DNA from 2 places in the Pontitalea aquivivens genome. Region 1 is predicted to be linked to the other one. Evidence: riboswitches for the same ligand, from Rfam matches in the RefSeq annotation. Region 1 holds a riboswitch; the other holds the start of a gene.
The links. A riboswitch is a leader RNA that binds a small molecule or an ion and turns the genes downstream of it on or off. The one in region 1 is predicted to bind thiamine pyrophosphate.
Positions count from the first base shown of each region.

Region 2: it holds a riboswitch for thiamine pyrophosphate, as region 1 does, so the genes downstream of both, thiB (thiamine ABC transporter substrate binding subunit) here and ACK8OU_RS11310 (YkoF family thiamine/hydroxymethylpyrimidine-binding protein) in region 1, are expected to answer to the same signal.

Region 1 is NZ_JBKFEY010000009.1:1,328-8,719, reverse strand. It holds gene ACK8OU_RS11340 (TonB-dependent receptor) at 1-361, shown strand, start outside; gene ACK8OU_RS11335 (Fe2+-dependent dioxygenase) at 408-1,091, shown strand; gene exbB (tonB-system energizer ExbB) at 1,093-1,872, shown strand; gene exbD (TonB system transport protein ExbD) at 1,876-2,322, shown strand; gene ACK8OU_RS11320 (TonB family protein) at 2,319-3,131, shown strand; gene ACK8OU_RS11315 (alpha-hydroxy acid oxidase) at 3,124-4,341, opposite strand; TPP riboswitch at 4,347-4,453, shown strand; gene ACK8OU_RS11310 (YkoF family thiamine/hydroxymethylpyrimidine-binding protein) at 4,444-5,055, shown strand; gene ACK8OU_RS11305 (ABC transporter permease) at 5,076-5,831, shown strand; gene ACK8OU_RS11300 (ABC transporter ATP-binding protein) at 5,824-6,567, shown strand; gene ACK8OU_RS11295 (ABC transporter substrate-binding protein) at 6,564-7,392, shown strand, end outside.
Region 2 is NZ_JBKFEY010000001.1:121,208-128,599, reverse strand. It holds gene petB (cytochrome b) at 1-1,113, shown strand, start outside; gene ACK8OU_RS00620 (cytochrome c1) at 1,128-1,919, shown strand; gene ACK8OU_RS00615 (NYN domain-containing protein) at 2,030-2,758, shown strand; gene ACK8OU_RS00610 (TetR/AcrR family transcriptional regulator) at 2,760-3,377, opposite strand; gene ACK8OU_RS00605 (glycosyltransferase family 2 protein) at 3,456-4,244, opposite strand; gene aroC (chorismate synthase) at 4,247-5,347, opposite strand; TPP riboswitch at 5,438-5,538, shown strand; gene thiB (thiamine ABC transporter substrate binding subunit) at 5,576-6,559, shown strand; gene ACK8OU_RS00590 (ABC transporter permease family protein) at 6,535-7,392, shown strand, end outside.

The sequences.
Region 1 (7,392 bases):
CAAGGTGCTGGCAAGCGCCGTGGCGGACGATATCGGCAAGGAACTGGCCAATACCGCGCACAAGCAATTCAATCTGCTGGCGCAGTATCGGCTGACCGATGCCTGGACCATCGGCGGGCAGGCCACCTGGAACGGCGGCCAGAACCTTGGCACGATGGCGGCCAATGGCAACACGCTGCCGGCCTATTGGCGGCTGGATGCGATGGCCGAATATGACCTGGGCGATGACCGGGTGCTGTCGATGCGCGTCGATAACCTGCTGGACGAAACCTATTACGACACCGCCTATCGGTCGGGGTCGCCCTTCGTCTATGTCGCGCCGGGGCGGACGGCCTCGGTCACCCTCAGCATGAAGTTCTGAAACACTGCCCGGGCGGCATCGCCCGGGCCATTCAAGGAGCAGCCCGATGCTGATCACCATTCCCGCCATCCTGACCCGCGATGAGGTCACCCAAATCCGCGCCACGCTGGACGCCGCCGACTGGCAGGACGGCCGCCACACCGCCGGGCCGCAATCGGCGGAAATCAAGCGCAACGCGCAGATCCCGCTGAACAGCCCCATTCTGCCCGACCTTCAGGCGCGGCTGATCGGCGCGCTGACGGCGCATCCGGTCTGGGTGTCGGCGGTGCTGCCCGCGCAGATCCTGCCGCCGATGTTCAACCGCTACGAGGGCGGGCAGACCTTTGGCACCCATGTCGACAATGCGATCCGCGTCATCCCCGGCGCGGGGCGGCAGATCCGCACCGATGTGTCCTGCACGCTGTTCCTGTCCGACCCGTCGGATTACGACGGCGGCGATCTGGTGATCGAGGGGCATTACGGCGCGCAATCGGTCAAGCTGCCTGCCGGGTCGGCGGTGGTCTATCCCTCGACCTCGCTGCATCAGGTGACGCCGGTGACGCGTGGGGCCCGGGTGTCCAGCTTTTTCTGGGTCCAGTCGATGGTGCGCGACGCGCAGCGGCGCGAGATTCTGTTCGATCTGGACCAGTCGATCCAGTCGCTGGGCGGGGAACTGGGCGCCAATGCGCCCGACGTGCTGCGCCTGACCGGCATTTACCACAACCTGATCCGCCAATGGGCCGAGGTCTGACATGGCTGCTTCCAACGAAACCCTGATTTCAACGCTGCGCGACTGGGGCCTGCCCGGTCTGGCCGACCGGCTGGCCGCCGCCGATACATCGGATGCGCTGACCCCGCTGGCGATGTTCATGGATGCCGACTGGGTGGTGAAATCGGTGATGCTGGGGCTGGGGGTGGCCTCGGTTCTGGTCTGGGCGATCTGGCTGGGCAAGCTGTTGCAGATCGCGCGCGCCGCGGCCCGGATCGGGCGCGATTACCGGCGGCTGTCGGGGCATGGCCGCCTGGGTGCGGGGCTTGCGCCCAGGGGCGAGCTGGGCCGGATGCAGGCCGCGGCCCTGGCCGAGATGGCCGCATCCACCGGCCTGCCGGCGGCGGGCATCAAGGCGCGTGTCGCGATGGAACTGGCGCGGATCGAAGGCGGGGCCGCGCGGGCGATGCAATCGGGGGTGACGGTGATCGGTTCGGTCGGGTCGACCGCGCCGTTCATCGGGCTGTTCGGCACCGTCTGGGGCATCATGAATGCCTTTGTCGGCATCGCGGCCAGCGGCACCACCAACCTTGCCGTCGTCGCCCCCGGCATTGCCGAGGCGCTGCTGGCCACCGCCATCGGTCTTGTCGCCGCGATCCCGGCGGTGTTGTTGTTCAACCATCTGACCCGCGCCATCGGCGGCTATCGGGCGCGGCTGGGCGATGCGGCGGCGCTGGTGGAACGGACCCTGTCGCGCGATCTGGACCGGGCCGCGCAGACCGCACCCGACGGGGCCGATGTCATCCCCCTGGCGGCGGAATAGGCCATGGGTGCAAGACTTTCTTCAGGCGCAGATGACGATCTGGCCGCCAATACCGACATCAACATTACCCCGTTCATCGATGTGATGCTGGTGCTGTTGATCATCTTCATGGTGGCGGCGCCGCTGTCCACGGTGGATGTGCCGGTGGAATTGCCGGTGGCCACCGCCACCCCCGCGCCGCGCCCGGCCGAGCCGGTGATTGTGACGGTGCAATCCGACCTGTCGCTGCTGGTGGGGGATCTGCCGATCACGCTGGATGCACTGTCGATGGAGCTGGACATCGCCACGGGCCTGAAACGCGACACGCGGATCTATATTTCCGCCGACCGCGCCGTGCCCTATGGCGAGGTGATGGCGGTGATGAACCGGATGCGCGGGACCGGCTATCTGAAGATCGGCCTGGTCGGGCTGGAGGAAGATCCCGCGCCTGCCGAAGGGGCCGCGCCATGAGCCTGGCGTTTCCCGCCCGGGCCGCGCCCGTCTGGGCCATCGGCCTTGGCATCAGCGCCGCGGCCCATGCGGCGGTGCTGGCCGCCTTTCTGGCGCAGCCCGTGGCCCCGCCCCCGGCAGAGGCCGGGCTGAAAGGGCGCGAATTCATCGATCTGGCCGATGTCGACATGATCCTGGCCGCGCCCGAGACCGACCTGGCCAAGGGCGAGGCCGCCGCCGACAGCGCCGCGCAGCTGGACAGTCCCGAACAGACCGAACCGGCACGGGCCGCGAATGACCCGATGCTGGCGCAGATCCCTGACCCGGTGACCGACCCGGACCTGCAATTCCGCATCTCGACCCCCGATGACCCGATTGAGGCCGAGAAGGAGGCAACCGAGGTCGCCACCGAGGTGCAAGAGCAGGAGCATACCGAATTCGCCCCGCCCGCAACCGCCGCCAGCCCCGAGCCAAGCGCGGGCGATCAGGCGCAAAGCAGTTCGACCGAGGCGGAAATCGGCCTGTCGGATGAGGACACGGCCCGGATCGAGGATTGGCAGAAGGCCATCGTTCTGGCGCTGGCCGCCGCCAAGACCTATCCCGGGGCCGCCCGGCAGGCGCGGGCCGAGGGCAAGGTGATCCTGGGTTTCAGCCTGGACAGCTATGGCCGGGTGGTGGCGCGGTCGGTGCTGGAAAGCTCGGGTCATCCTGTGCTGGACCGTGCGGCGCTGGCGCTGATCGACGGGCTGGCGCGACTGCCCGCACCGCCCGCCGCGATGGGGCCGGGGCCGTTCCCGATGCGGGTGCCGATCGCCTATTCGGTCAGGTGAACAGGCAATCGGGGCCGATCCCGGCCAGCGTCCGTCGCCCCATCAGCCCCATCGCCACGGCGAATTCGTCGCGCAGCCGCCGCAGGCAGGCGGCCACACCCGCCGCCCCGTCGATGGCCAGCGCGTAAAAGGCGGGGCGGCCCAGCAGGACCGCATCCGCCCCAAGGGCCAGTGCCACCAGCATATCCTCGCCCGAGCGGATGCCGCCATCGACCAGCATCGGCACACCGGGCAGGGCGGCGCGGATCGCGGGCAGAACGCGGGCGGTGGGGGGCAGGCCATCCAGCACCCGGCCCCCGTGGTTCGATACGATCACCCCGGCGCATCCGGCCTGGACCGCGCGGGTGGCATCCTCGGGTGTCATCACGCCCTTGGCCAGCACCGGCACCGGGCTTTCGGCGCACAAAGCCGCCAGATCCTTCCAGACCGGCGCGCGCGCCAGCAGCCCCGCAATCCCTGCGGGCGCAGGCGCAGGCAGCGCATCCAGCATCACCGGGCGGATACCTTCGGGCAGCCGAAAGCCCGCCGCGATTTCACGGTTTCGCACGCCGTTCAGCGGCGCATCCACCGTCACCACCAGCGCCGCCGCCCCCGCCGCCAGCGCCCGCGCCGCGAGCGCCCGCGTCGCGGCCGGATCGGGTTGCAGATAGAGCTGGAACCAGAACGGGGCCACGGTCGCATCCTCGGGCGGAACCGAGGTCTGGCACGACAGCACGAACCCCGCGCCCTGCGCGGCCGCCGCCTGGGCCATCGCGGCCTCGCCTTCCGCGCAGGCCAGGCGCTGAAAGGCCATCGGCGCGACCAGGCAGGGAAAGTCCAGCTGTAGCCCGGCAAGGGCGGTGGCGGTCGAAAACCCCGCCATATCGGCCATCAGACGCGGGCGCAGGGCATGGTCGCCCCAGGCCAGTTCATTGGCGCGCAACGTCCGTTCCCGCCCCGCGCCCCCCGCGACATAGGCAAAGGCGGGCGCAGGCAGGCACTGCGCGGCGGCGGCTTCAAGGTCATGCAGCGGGGGGGTCACGACGATCTCTCCGGTATGGCAGCCCCACAGGGGGGCGGCGCCAGTATTTCGACGCGGCAGCGCCGCTGCAAGCCCGGCGGGGATCATGGGGTCAGGCGCCGCGAAGATTTCGCCCCAGGACGAACCGGCCCTGGCCCCGGTCTCATGGCCGGTCCGCCCCTGCTTGACAGTCCTGCGCCCGGGCGCCATGGTCGCGGCATAACCAGGGGTGCTCCGGTCGGGGCTGAGATGCGCAATACCGCGCGAACCCTTTACAGCTGATCCGGGTAATACCGGCGGAGCGAGGCAAACATGTTCATCGGCGCGCAGGTGTCGCTTTATCCCATGACGTCGGATTTTGTCCGCGTCATCCTGTCGGGGCTTGAGGCCCTTTCCCCCTATCGCGACCAGCTGCGGATCGAGACCGATGATGTCTCGACGCTGATGGTGGGCGCGCCCGGGCCGCTGCTGGATGCGATCCGCGATCTGTTCGCGCGCACGGCGCGTGACCCCGCGCATGTGACCATGCATGTCACCCTGTCGCGCGGCTGCCCCGGAGAGCCGGATGATCCATCCTGCCGCTGCGATATCCTGTCGGTGGCGCAGCACCTGCCACTGGCCGAACGACAGGCCCTGGCATTGGCCCAGGTCGCGCATGCGCCTGTGACCGGGGTCGGGATCGACGTGCAATTCTCGCTTTATGTGCTGGGGCAGGACCACCACATGGACGAGATTTATGGCTGCATCGCGTTCCTGAAATCCTCGGGCACGTTCCTGCGGTCCAAGAACTTTTGCACCCGGTTGCGGGGCGATGCGGGCGCGGTGTTTGAAACCGTGCGTCAGGCATTCCTGCGCTTTGGCCCGGCCGAGGGTCACGTCACCATCGATCTGACAGCCTCGGCCAACAGCCCCTCGCCGCGCTGAACCGCCGCAGGAGGTTTGCGATGCTGTCGCGTGTTCTGGCGCCGCTGGCGCTGTTTGCCGCCCTTCTTGCCGGGTGGGAGGTTTATTGCCGCCAGTCGGGGGTATCGCCGCTGATCCTGCCGGCGCCGTCAGGCGTTCTGGGCGCCCTGATCCGCAACCGGGCCGAGATCGGCATCCATGCGCTGGCCACCGCCGGTGTCGCCACGCTGGGGTTTTCGCTGTCGGTGGGCTTTGCCGTGCTGAGTTCGATGGCGCTGCATTTCCTGCCGCGGGCGGAACGGGCGCTGATGCCGGTGTTCGCGGCCAGCCAGACGGTACCGCTGGTGGCGCTGGCGCCGCTGATGATCCTGTGGTTCGGCTTTGGGCTGCTGCCCAAGGTGTTGCTGGTCATTCTGGTGACCTTCTTTCCGATGCTGCTAAGCCTGCTGTCTGGCTATCGCCAGACGCCGCAGGCATTCGCCGACCTGCTGGCGGCAATGGGGGCGGGGCAATGGGCGGTGTTTCGTCGCGCGACGCTGCCTTCGGCGCGGGCGAGCTTTGTGGCCGGGCTGCGGATTTCGGCGACCTATGCCATCGTTGCAACGATCTTTGCCGAATATGCCGGGGCGCGGCGGGGCTTGGGCATCTATATCCTGGCGGCCAAGAATAATTTCCGCGCCGACCTGGTGCTGGCGGCCGTGGTGGTTTCGGCCGTGTTGACGCTGGCGCTGCTGGGTCTTTTACAGCTTCTGGACCGGCTGACGGCGCGGGGCCCCGGGGTGCGGCGCGATGCTTGAGATCCGCGGCCTGACCATCACCGCGGGCGGGCGCGATCTGGTCCGCGACCTGTCGCTGCGCCTGCCCGACAGGGGGATTACCGCGCTGATCGGGCCGTCGGGCTGTGGCAAGACCTCGGTGCTGAAATGGCTGGCGGGGATCCTGCCGGGCGAATTGCGGGCAAGCGGGCAGGTGATGCTGGACGGCGCGCCGATCCGGCCGCCCCATGCCGCGCTTGGCTATCAGCCGCAAAGCGACGCGTTGTTCCCCTGGCTGACCCTGGCGGAAAACGCGGCGCTTGGGCTGACCGTCGCGGGCCTGCCACGCCGCGTGGCGCTGGCGCGGGTGACGCCGCTGTTTGCGCCCTTTGGCCTTGCCGGGGCCGGGGCGCTGTTTCCCGCGCAGGTTTCTGGCGGGATGCGCCAGCGCGCGGCCTTCCTGCGCACCATCGTCCGGGACAGCCGCTTTGTCCTGCTGGACGAACCGTTCTCGGCGCTGGATGCGGTAACGCGGATGCGGATGCAGGCCTGGCTTATGGATCGGCTGCAGGATCAGGCGCGTGCTGTCCTGCTGGTGACCCATGACCTGCACGAGGCCACCCGCCTGGCCGACCGCATCCTTGTGATGGCCGCAGGGCCCGGCCGGATCCTGTCGGACATCCCGATCGCCATACCCCAAGACCGGCGCGACGAGGCCGCAATGGCCCCCCTGCGCGAAACCCTGAAATCCCTGTTGCTGGAGGAAATATCCCGATGATCCGCCCCCTTCTTCTTGCCGCGCTGCTGGCCCTGCCGCTTCCCGCGCTGGCCGGGAACGTCACCATCGCGCTGGACTGGACGCTGAACACCAACCATATCGGCCTGATTGTCGCCCGCGACCGGGGGCTTTACGCCGAGGCCGGGCTGGAGGTCGATATCCTGCCCTATTCCGACACAAGTTCGGCCGCGTTGCTGGCGGCGGGCGCGGCGGATTTCGGCTATCTGACCTCGCTGGGGTTTCTCAGCGCCAGGGCCGGCGGGGCGGATCTGACCGCGCTTTGGGCCACCATGCAGCACGAAACCGGGCGGCTGGTCTATAATTCCGACAATGCCGCGATCAAACGCCCGGCCGATCTGTCGGGCAAGACCTATGCCGGGTTCGGCAGCGCCTGGGAGGCGGCGCTGATCGGCACGATGATCCGCAATGACGGTGGCGCGCCGGTCTGGGATACGGTCACCCTTGGCACCGGCGCCTATGAGGCGCTGGCCACCGGCGCGGTCGATTTCACGCTGGAGGTCGCCACCTGGGAAGGCGTGAACGGCGCGCTTCTGGGCCGCCGCCAATCCGCCTTCCGCTATGCCGATTACGGCATCCCCGATCAGCACAACGGCTATATCGCAACGCGGGATGAGGTTCTGCAGGCCGACCCCGGGATGGTCGCCGCCTTCATGCGTGCCACACAGGCGGGCTATGAATGGGCCGCCGAACATCCCGCCGAGGCTGCGGACATGATGATCGCGGCGGGCGATTTTCCGAACCCCGGTCTTGTCCACGGCTCGATGCAGGCCATCGTCGCGGGCGGCTATCTGCGTGATGGCGATG
Region 2 (7,392 bases), on a different contig from region 1:
CCGCATGTCGACATGGCCTTTGCCAGCGTCGAACATATCATGCGCGATGTGAACGGTGGCTGGGCGCTGCGCTACATCCACGCCAACGGCGCCTCGCTGTTCTTCCTGGCGGTCTATATCCACATCTTCCGCGGTCTGTTCTACGGGTCCTACAAGGCCCCGCGTGAAATCACCTGGATCGTGGGCATGATCATCTATCTGTGCATGATGGGCACCGCCTTCATGGGCTATGTGCTGCCCTGGGGCCAGATGTCCTTCTGGGGCGCGACCGTGATCACCGGCCTGTTCGGCGCGATCCCGGGCATCGGCGAACCGATCCAGACCTGGCTGCTGGGTGGCCCGGCGGTGGACAATGCCACGCTGAACCGCTTCTTCTCGCTGCACTATCTGCTGCCCTTCGTGATCGCGGCGCTGGTTGCGGTGCACATCTGGGCCTTCCACACCACCGGCAACAACAACCCCACCGGGGTTGATGTGCGCCGCACCTCGAAGGCCGAGGCGGACAAGGACACCCTGCCCTTCTGGCCCTATTTCGTGATCAAGGACCTGTTCGCCCTGGCGCTGGTTCTGCTGGTCTTCTTCGCGGTCGTGGGCTTCATGCCGAACTATCTGGGCCACCCCGACAACTATATCGAGGCGAACCCGCTGGTGACCCCGGCCCATATCGTGCCGGAATGGTACTTCCTGCCGTTCTACGCGATCCTGCGCGCGTTCACCGCCGATGTCTGGGTCGTGATCGCGGTGGAATGGGTGACCTTCGGCATCGTTGACGCCAAGTTCTTTGGCGTTCTGGCGATGTTCGGCGCGATCGCCGTGATGGCGCTGGCACCCTGGCTGGATACCTCGTCCGTGCGTTCGGGCCGCTATCGCCCGATGTTCAAGTGGTGGTTCTACCTGCTGGTGATCGACTTCGTCGTTCTGATGTGGTGCGGCGCCATGCCGGCCGAGGAACCCTATGCCTCGATCTCGCTGATCGGTGCGGCCTACTGGTTCGCCTATTTCCTCGTGATCCTGCCGCTTCTGGGCGTGATCGAAAAGCCGCTGCCGCAGCCGGCCACGATCGAGGAAGACTTCAACGCGCATTACCGCGCCGACGCGACCCCGGCCGAGTAAGGAAAAGGACCGATATCATGAAAAAACTTCTGATCTCTGCCGTTTCCGCGCTGATGCTCGGGTCCGGCGCCGCGCTGGCGGCAGGTGCCGAAGGTCATGTCGATGATTTTGCCTTCAGCTTTGAAGGCCCCTTCGGCAAATATGACGAACAGCAGCTGCGCCGCGGCTTCCAGGTCTATCGCGAGGTCTGCTCGTCCTGCCACGGCCTGCAATATGTGCCGCTGCGCACGCTGGCCGACACCGACGGGCTGGGCATGGACCCGGCCTGGGTCCGCGCCTATGCGGCGGAACTGGATGAGGTGACCGATGCCGAAACCGGCGAGCCGCGTCCGCGCAAGGAAACCGACATGTTCCCCAGCCGTTCGGGCGAGGGCATGGGGCCGGACCTGTCGCTGATGGCCAAGGCGCGCGTGGGCTTCCACGGGCCCTATGGCACCGGCATCAACCAGTTCTTCCGCGGCATCGGCGGGCCCGAATACATCGCCTCGCTGCTGACCGGCTATACTGGTGAGGAGAAAGAGGAAGCAGGTTCCTATTTCTATGAAAACCACACCTTCCCCGGCGGCTGGATCGCGATGGCCGCGCCGCTGATGGACGACCTGATCGAGTATGAGGACGGCACCCCCGCAACGGTTGACAACATGGCGACCGATGTGGCGGCCTTCCTGATGTGGACGGCGGAACCCAAGATGATGGCCCGCAAGCAGATGGGCTTTGTCGCGGTCATCATGCTGACGGTCCTGACCGCGCTGCTGTATCTGACCAACAAGCGGCTTTGGGCGCCCCACAAGGGCCGCCACGTCTGATTCGGCCGGCATGGCCCCCGAACGCGCCCCACCGGGGCGCGTTTTCTTTTGGCGATGGCGCTGGCCGCGCCGCCGCGATAGGCTGACGGCGAACCCGGAAAGGAAAACCGATGGCCGATCCCCGCGCCCCGCGCCTGTGCGTCCTGATCGACGCCGACAACGTCCCCGCCAGCTATGCCGAGGCGATCTTTGAAGAAATCGCCAGCCTGGGCGAGGCCAGCGTGCGGCGCATCTATGGCGACTGGTCGGCGCAGCGTCTGGGCAAATGGGCCGAACGGGTCGCGGCCCTGGGCCTTGTCGCCGATCAGCAATTCGCCAATACCAAGGGCAAGAACGCCTCGGACATCGGGCTGGTGATCGCGGCGATGGATTTCCTGCATTCCGGCCTGTTCGACGGCTTTGTGCTGGTGTCGTCGGACAGCGATTTCACCCGCCTGGCCGCGCGCATCCGCGAACAGGGGCTGGATGTTTATGGCATCGGCGAAAAGAAAACGCCCGAGGCCTTCCGCATGGCCTGCAAGCGGTTCATCTATGTCGAGAACCTTGGCGCCGATGAACCCGCCACCCGCGATGAACCGCGCCCCGGCGCCGAGGCCCCGCGCGGCAAGGAACCCGCCAAGAACGCGATCCCGCTGATCGTGGCGGCGATGCGCGCCATCGGCGGGGATGAGGAATGGTATTCCATGGGTCAGATCGGCCAGTTCATCACCCAGGCCAATCCCGATTTCGACACCCGCAGCTACGGCGCGGCGAAGCTGTCAGACCTGATCAAGAAAACCGGCCGGTTTGAGGTGCAGCACGGTCCGGGCGGCCAGCTGACGGTGCGCGATCTGGCCTGACCTAGCGTCGCGTGCCGTAGCGGGCCATGAACATCTGCACCGCGCCCTCGATCACGCGGGCGCTGTCGCGGGGGCGGCAGCAGGAACTGACGCCGAACAGCAGGCGGGCGTGGATATCGGCCTTGCACAATTCGGCGAACTGATCGGCAGCCAGGTCGAAATCCTCGATCGCCAGTTCACCCCGCCCCGCCGCCTGGCGCAGGTAATCCACCAGCCGTTCGCGCAGCAGAAGCGGGCCGGAATGATAGAATTCATGCCCCAGCGCCGGAAAGCGGTCGCTTTCGGCCACGCAGATACGATAGACGCCGGTCCCGAATTCCGAGGTGATAAAGGCGATGATGCATTCAGCCGCCGCGCGCAGCACCTGTTCGGGCGGCAGCGCGGGATCGATCAGTTCCACCGCCGCATCGGCCTGACGGCGGCATTCGGTCTTGGCGACCTCCATGAACAACAGGCGCTTGTCGGGGAAATAGCTGTAAAGCGTGGCCTTGCTGACCCCCGCCTCGCGCGCGATGTCATCGACGCTGGCGCCTTCGAACCCGTCGCGCAAAAAGATCGTCCGCGCGCCGTCCAGCACCTGGTCGAACTTGCGGCCCTTGCGGATGGCGGGGTCGGTCATGGCGGTTCCTTCCGGTGGTGATGCACGGATACGCCCCCAGCATAGACTGATCGGTTCAGTTGGGGCAATGACCGATCGTCACGCCGCGGGCGGTTGCAACACCCCCAGCGCGCGGGCCAGGCGCGGCGCCTTGTGGCGCAGGAACCCGCGCAGCGCGTAATGGCCGAAATACCACGCCGCCCGCGTCAGCGACAGGCCCAGGTGAACGCGATACATCGCCCAGGTACCCCGCGCGGCCCGCCCCTTGCCCGAGGACAGCGTGCCATGACCGTGATGATAGATGCACAACACCTCATTCAGGCCCGCCGCCTCGGTGCCGCCGCGCAACAGCGCGATCAGGAAGGCGAAATCCTGGCGCCGCCGCAACGCGGGCATCCGCCGCGCGCCCAGCCAGGCGCGGTCGATCATCACGGTGGAAAAGCCCATGACATTGGTTTTCAGGTATCCCGGCATGGCAATCCGTTGCGGCAGGCCGATGGCCTGCTGGTCCCCGGTCAGATCGTTGTGGCGCAGATAGGCGGTGGCGGCGATCCGCGCGCCGGTCGCCTGCAAAAAAGCGGTCTGGCGGGCCAGCTTTTCGGGCAGCCATTCATCATCGGCATCCAGAAAGGCCAGCCAGCGCCCCCGCGCGGCGTCGATCCCGGCATTGCGCGCGGGCCCCGCGCCGCGATTACCGGGCAGCCGGATCAACCGGATGCGCGGGTCGGCAAGACAGGGCGTCACCGCGGCCAGGCTGGCATCGGTGGACCCGTCATCCACCACGATCGCCTCCCAGTCGGTCAGGGTCTGCGCCTGGACCGAGCCCAGCGCACGACCGATGACCCCGGCCGCGTTGTGACAGGGGATGATGACGCTGACCTCGGCCAAGGTCAGCCGATCCGACCGCGCGCACCGCCGGTCTGGCCGCGATCCATCAGCAGATGGTCCAGGATCACGCAGGCCATCATCGCCTCGGCCACGGGTACGGCGCGGATGCCGACGCAGGGATCGTGGCGGCCCTTGGTCACCACCTCGACCTCTTCGCCCGCCACGTTGATCGAGCGGCGCGGCGTCAGGATCGACGAGGTCGGCTTGACCGAAAAGCGCAGGACAATCGGTTGGCCGGTGGTGATGCCGCCCAGGATGCCACCGGCATGGTTGGTCAGGAATTCGGGTCCGTCCGGCCCCATGCGAATTTCGTCGGCATTGTCGATCCCGGTCAGGCCCGCAGCCGCCATCCCCTCGCCGATCTCGACGCCCTTGACGGCGTTGATCGACATCATCGCGGCGGCCAGGTCGGTATCCATCTTGGCATAGATCGGCGCGCCAAGGCCCGGGGGCACACCCTCGGCCACCAGTTCGATCATCGCGCCAACGGAACTGTGGCCCTTGCGGATCGCCTCCAGGTAATCGGCCCATTCGGCGACCACGGCGGCATCGGGAATAAAGAAGGGATTGCGCAGGATCTCATCGCGGTCGAACCGCTCGCGGCTGATCTGCTTGGCGCCCATCTGCACCATGTAGCCGGTGATCCGCAGATCGGGCACCAGCGCCTTCAGCACCGCCTGCGCCACGCCCCCCGCCGCCACCCGCGCCGCGGTTTCGCGCGCGCTGGACCGCCCGCCCCCGCGATAATCGCGCAGGCCGTATTTCTGGTGATAGGTGATGTCGGCGTGACCGGGGCGGAACTGGCGCGCGATTTCGCCATAATCCTTGCTGCGCTGATCGGTATTTTCAATCATCAGCTGGATCGGCGTGCCGGTGGACCGCCCTTCAAAGACGCCCGACAGGATGCGGACCTGATCGGGTTCCTGGCGCTGGGTGGTCATCTTTGACTGGCCCGGCCGGCGGCGGTCCAGGAAGACCTGGATGAACTCTTCCGAAATCTCGATCCCCGGGGGGCAGCCATCCACCGTCGCGCCGATCGCGGGGCCGTGGCTTTCGCCCCAGGTGGTGACACGGAACAGATGGCCGAAGGTATTGAAACTCATCACAGCTCTCCTCTCGCCCCACGGCATAGCGGCGCGGGGGGGCTGGCTCAAGCGATTTCCCTTGCGAAAGGCCACGGCGCGCCTATGTTACGGCCCACCTCGGGGTGCCCGGTCGGGCTGAGATGCGGCAACGCGAACCCGTTGAACCTGAACCGGTTAAGACCGGCGGAGGGAAGGTAGCACGGGTTCGCCCGGCCTGACCCCGCCCGTCAGCCATTGGAGACCCAGATGCGAACCACTCTGATGCTTGCGGGACTTTTTGCAGCCACCAGCGCCGTGGCGGATGAAAAGCCCGTCCTGACTGTCTATGCGCCCGATTACTTCACCTCGGAATGGGGCCCCGGCCCCGCGATCGAAAAGGGCTTTGAGGCGGCCTGCGCCTGCGATCTGAAATTCGTGGCCGGTGACGTGCTGCCCCGCCTGCTGCTGGAAGGCGACCGGACCGAGGCCGATGTGGTCATCGGCCTGACCATCGACGTGCTGGCCCGCGCCCGCGCCACGGGGCTTTTCTCGCCCCACGGGCAGGACAATGCCACCCTGACCCTGCCGGTCGCATGGACCGACGACACCTTCCTGCCCTTCAACTGGAGCGAGACGGCCTTTGTCTATGACACGACCCGCCTGGCCAATCCGCCCACCTCGTTCGAGGATCTGCTGAACGCGCCAGATAGTCTGAAAATTGCAATTCAAGACCCGCGTTCGTCGATTTCGGGGCTGGCAATGTTGCTTTGGGTCAAGGCCGTCTATGGCGACCGCGCGCCCGAGGCCTGGGCGAAACTGGCCCCCAGGGTGCTGACCGTGACCGCCGGCTGGTCTGAAAGCTATGGCCTGTTCACCGATGGCGAGGTGGATATGGTGCTCAGCTACACCACCTCGCCCGCCTATCACATCATCGCGGAACAAGACACGACCAAGGCCGCCGCGATCTTCCCCGAGGGGCATTACTTCCTGACCGAGGTTGCCGCGCGCCTGGCCGGCACCGATCAACCCGATCTGGCGGCGGCCTTCATGGACTATGTCGTGTCCGATGATTTCCAGGGCATGATCGCCACCGGAAACTGGTCCTATCCCGCGATCATCAAGGACGGCTTCCTGCCCGAGGGGTTCGCCGCCCTGCCCCGCCCCGCCAGGACCCTGTTCTTCACCGAGGCCGAGGCCGAGGCGCTGCGCCAGCCCGCGCTGGACGAATGGCTCGCCGCGTTCACAAAATAAGCTGGCCCGCGCCGCTGGCAGCCCTGCTGGTGGCGGCGCTGGTGCTGGGAACGCTCGGCGCGGTGGCGATCCGCGCCGGCGGCCTTGGCGTGCTGCGGCCCGCCGATCTGGCGGCGCTGTGGTTCACGATCTGGCAGGCGGCGGTTTCGGCGGCGGTGTCGTGCCTGCTGGCGGTGCCGGTGGCCCGCGCGCTGGCGCGGCGGCGGTTCCGGGGCCGGGGGCTGCTGATCTCGCTGCTGGGGGCGCCTTTCATCCTGCCGGCCATCGTGGCGGTGATGGGGCTTCTGACGGTCTTTGGCCGGCGCGGCATGGTCAACGCCGGGCTGGAAGGACTGGGCCTGCCCGGCCTGACCATTTATGGCGCGCATGGGGTGATTCTGGCCCATGTCTTTTTCAACCTGCCGCTGGCCACCCGGATGATCCTGCATGGCTGGCAGGGCATCCCGGCGGAACGGTTCCGGCTGGCCGCCGCACTGGGCTTTGGCCCGGGCGACATCCGCCGCCATCTGGAAATCCCGATGCTGCGCGCCATTCTGCCGGGGGCTTTCCTGGCGATCTTCCTTGTGTGCCTGACATCCTTTGCCGTGGCCCTGACGCTGGGCGGCGGTCCGCGCGCCACGACCGTCGAACTGGCGATCTATCAGGCCTTCCGCTTTGATTTCGACCTTGCCCGCGCCGCAAGCCTTGGCCTGGTGCAGGTGGCGCTGTGCCTTGGCGCGCTGGCGATCACCGCCCGCGTCACCCTGCCCTCCAGCTTTGGCGCGGGGCTGGACCGGCCCTTGGCCCTGCAGGCGCCGGGCCGCGCGGCGGCGGTGCAGGACATCATCGCCATC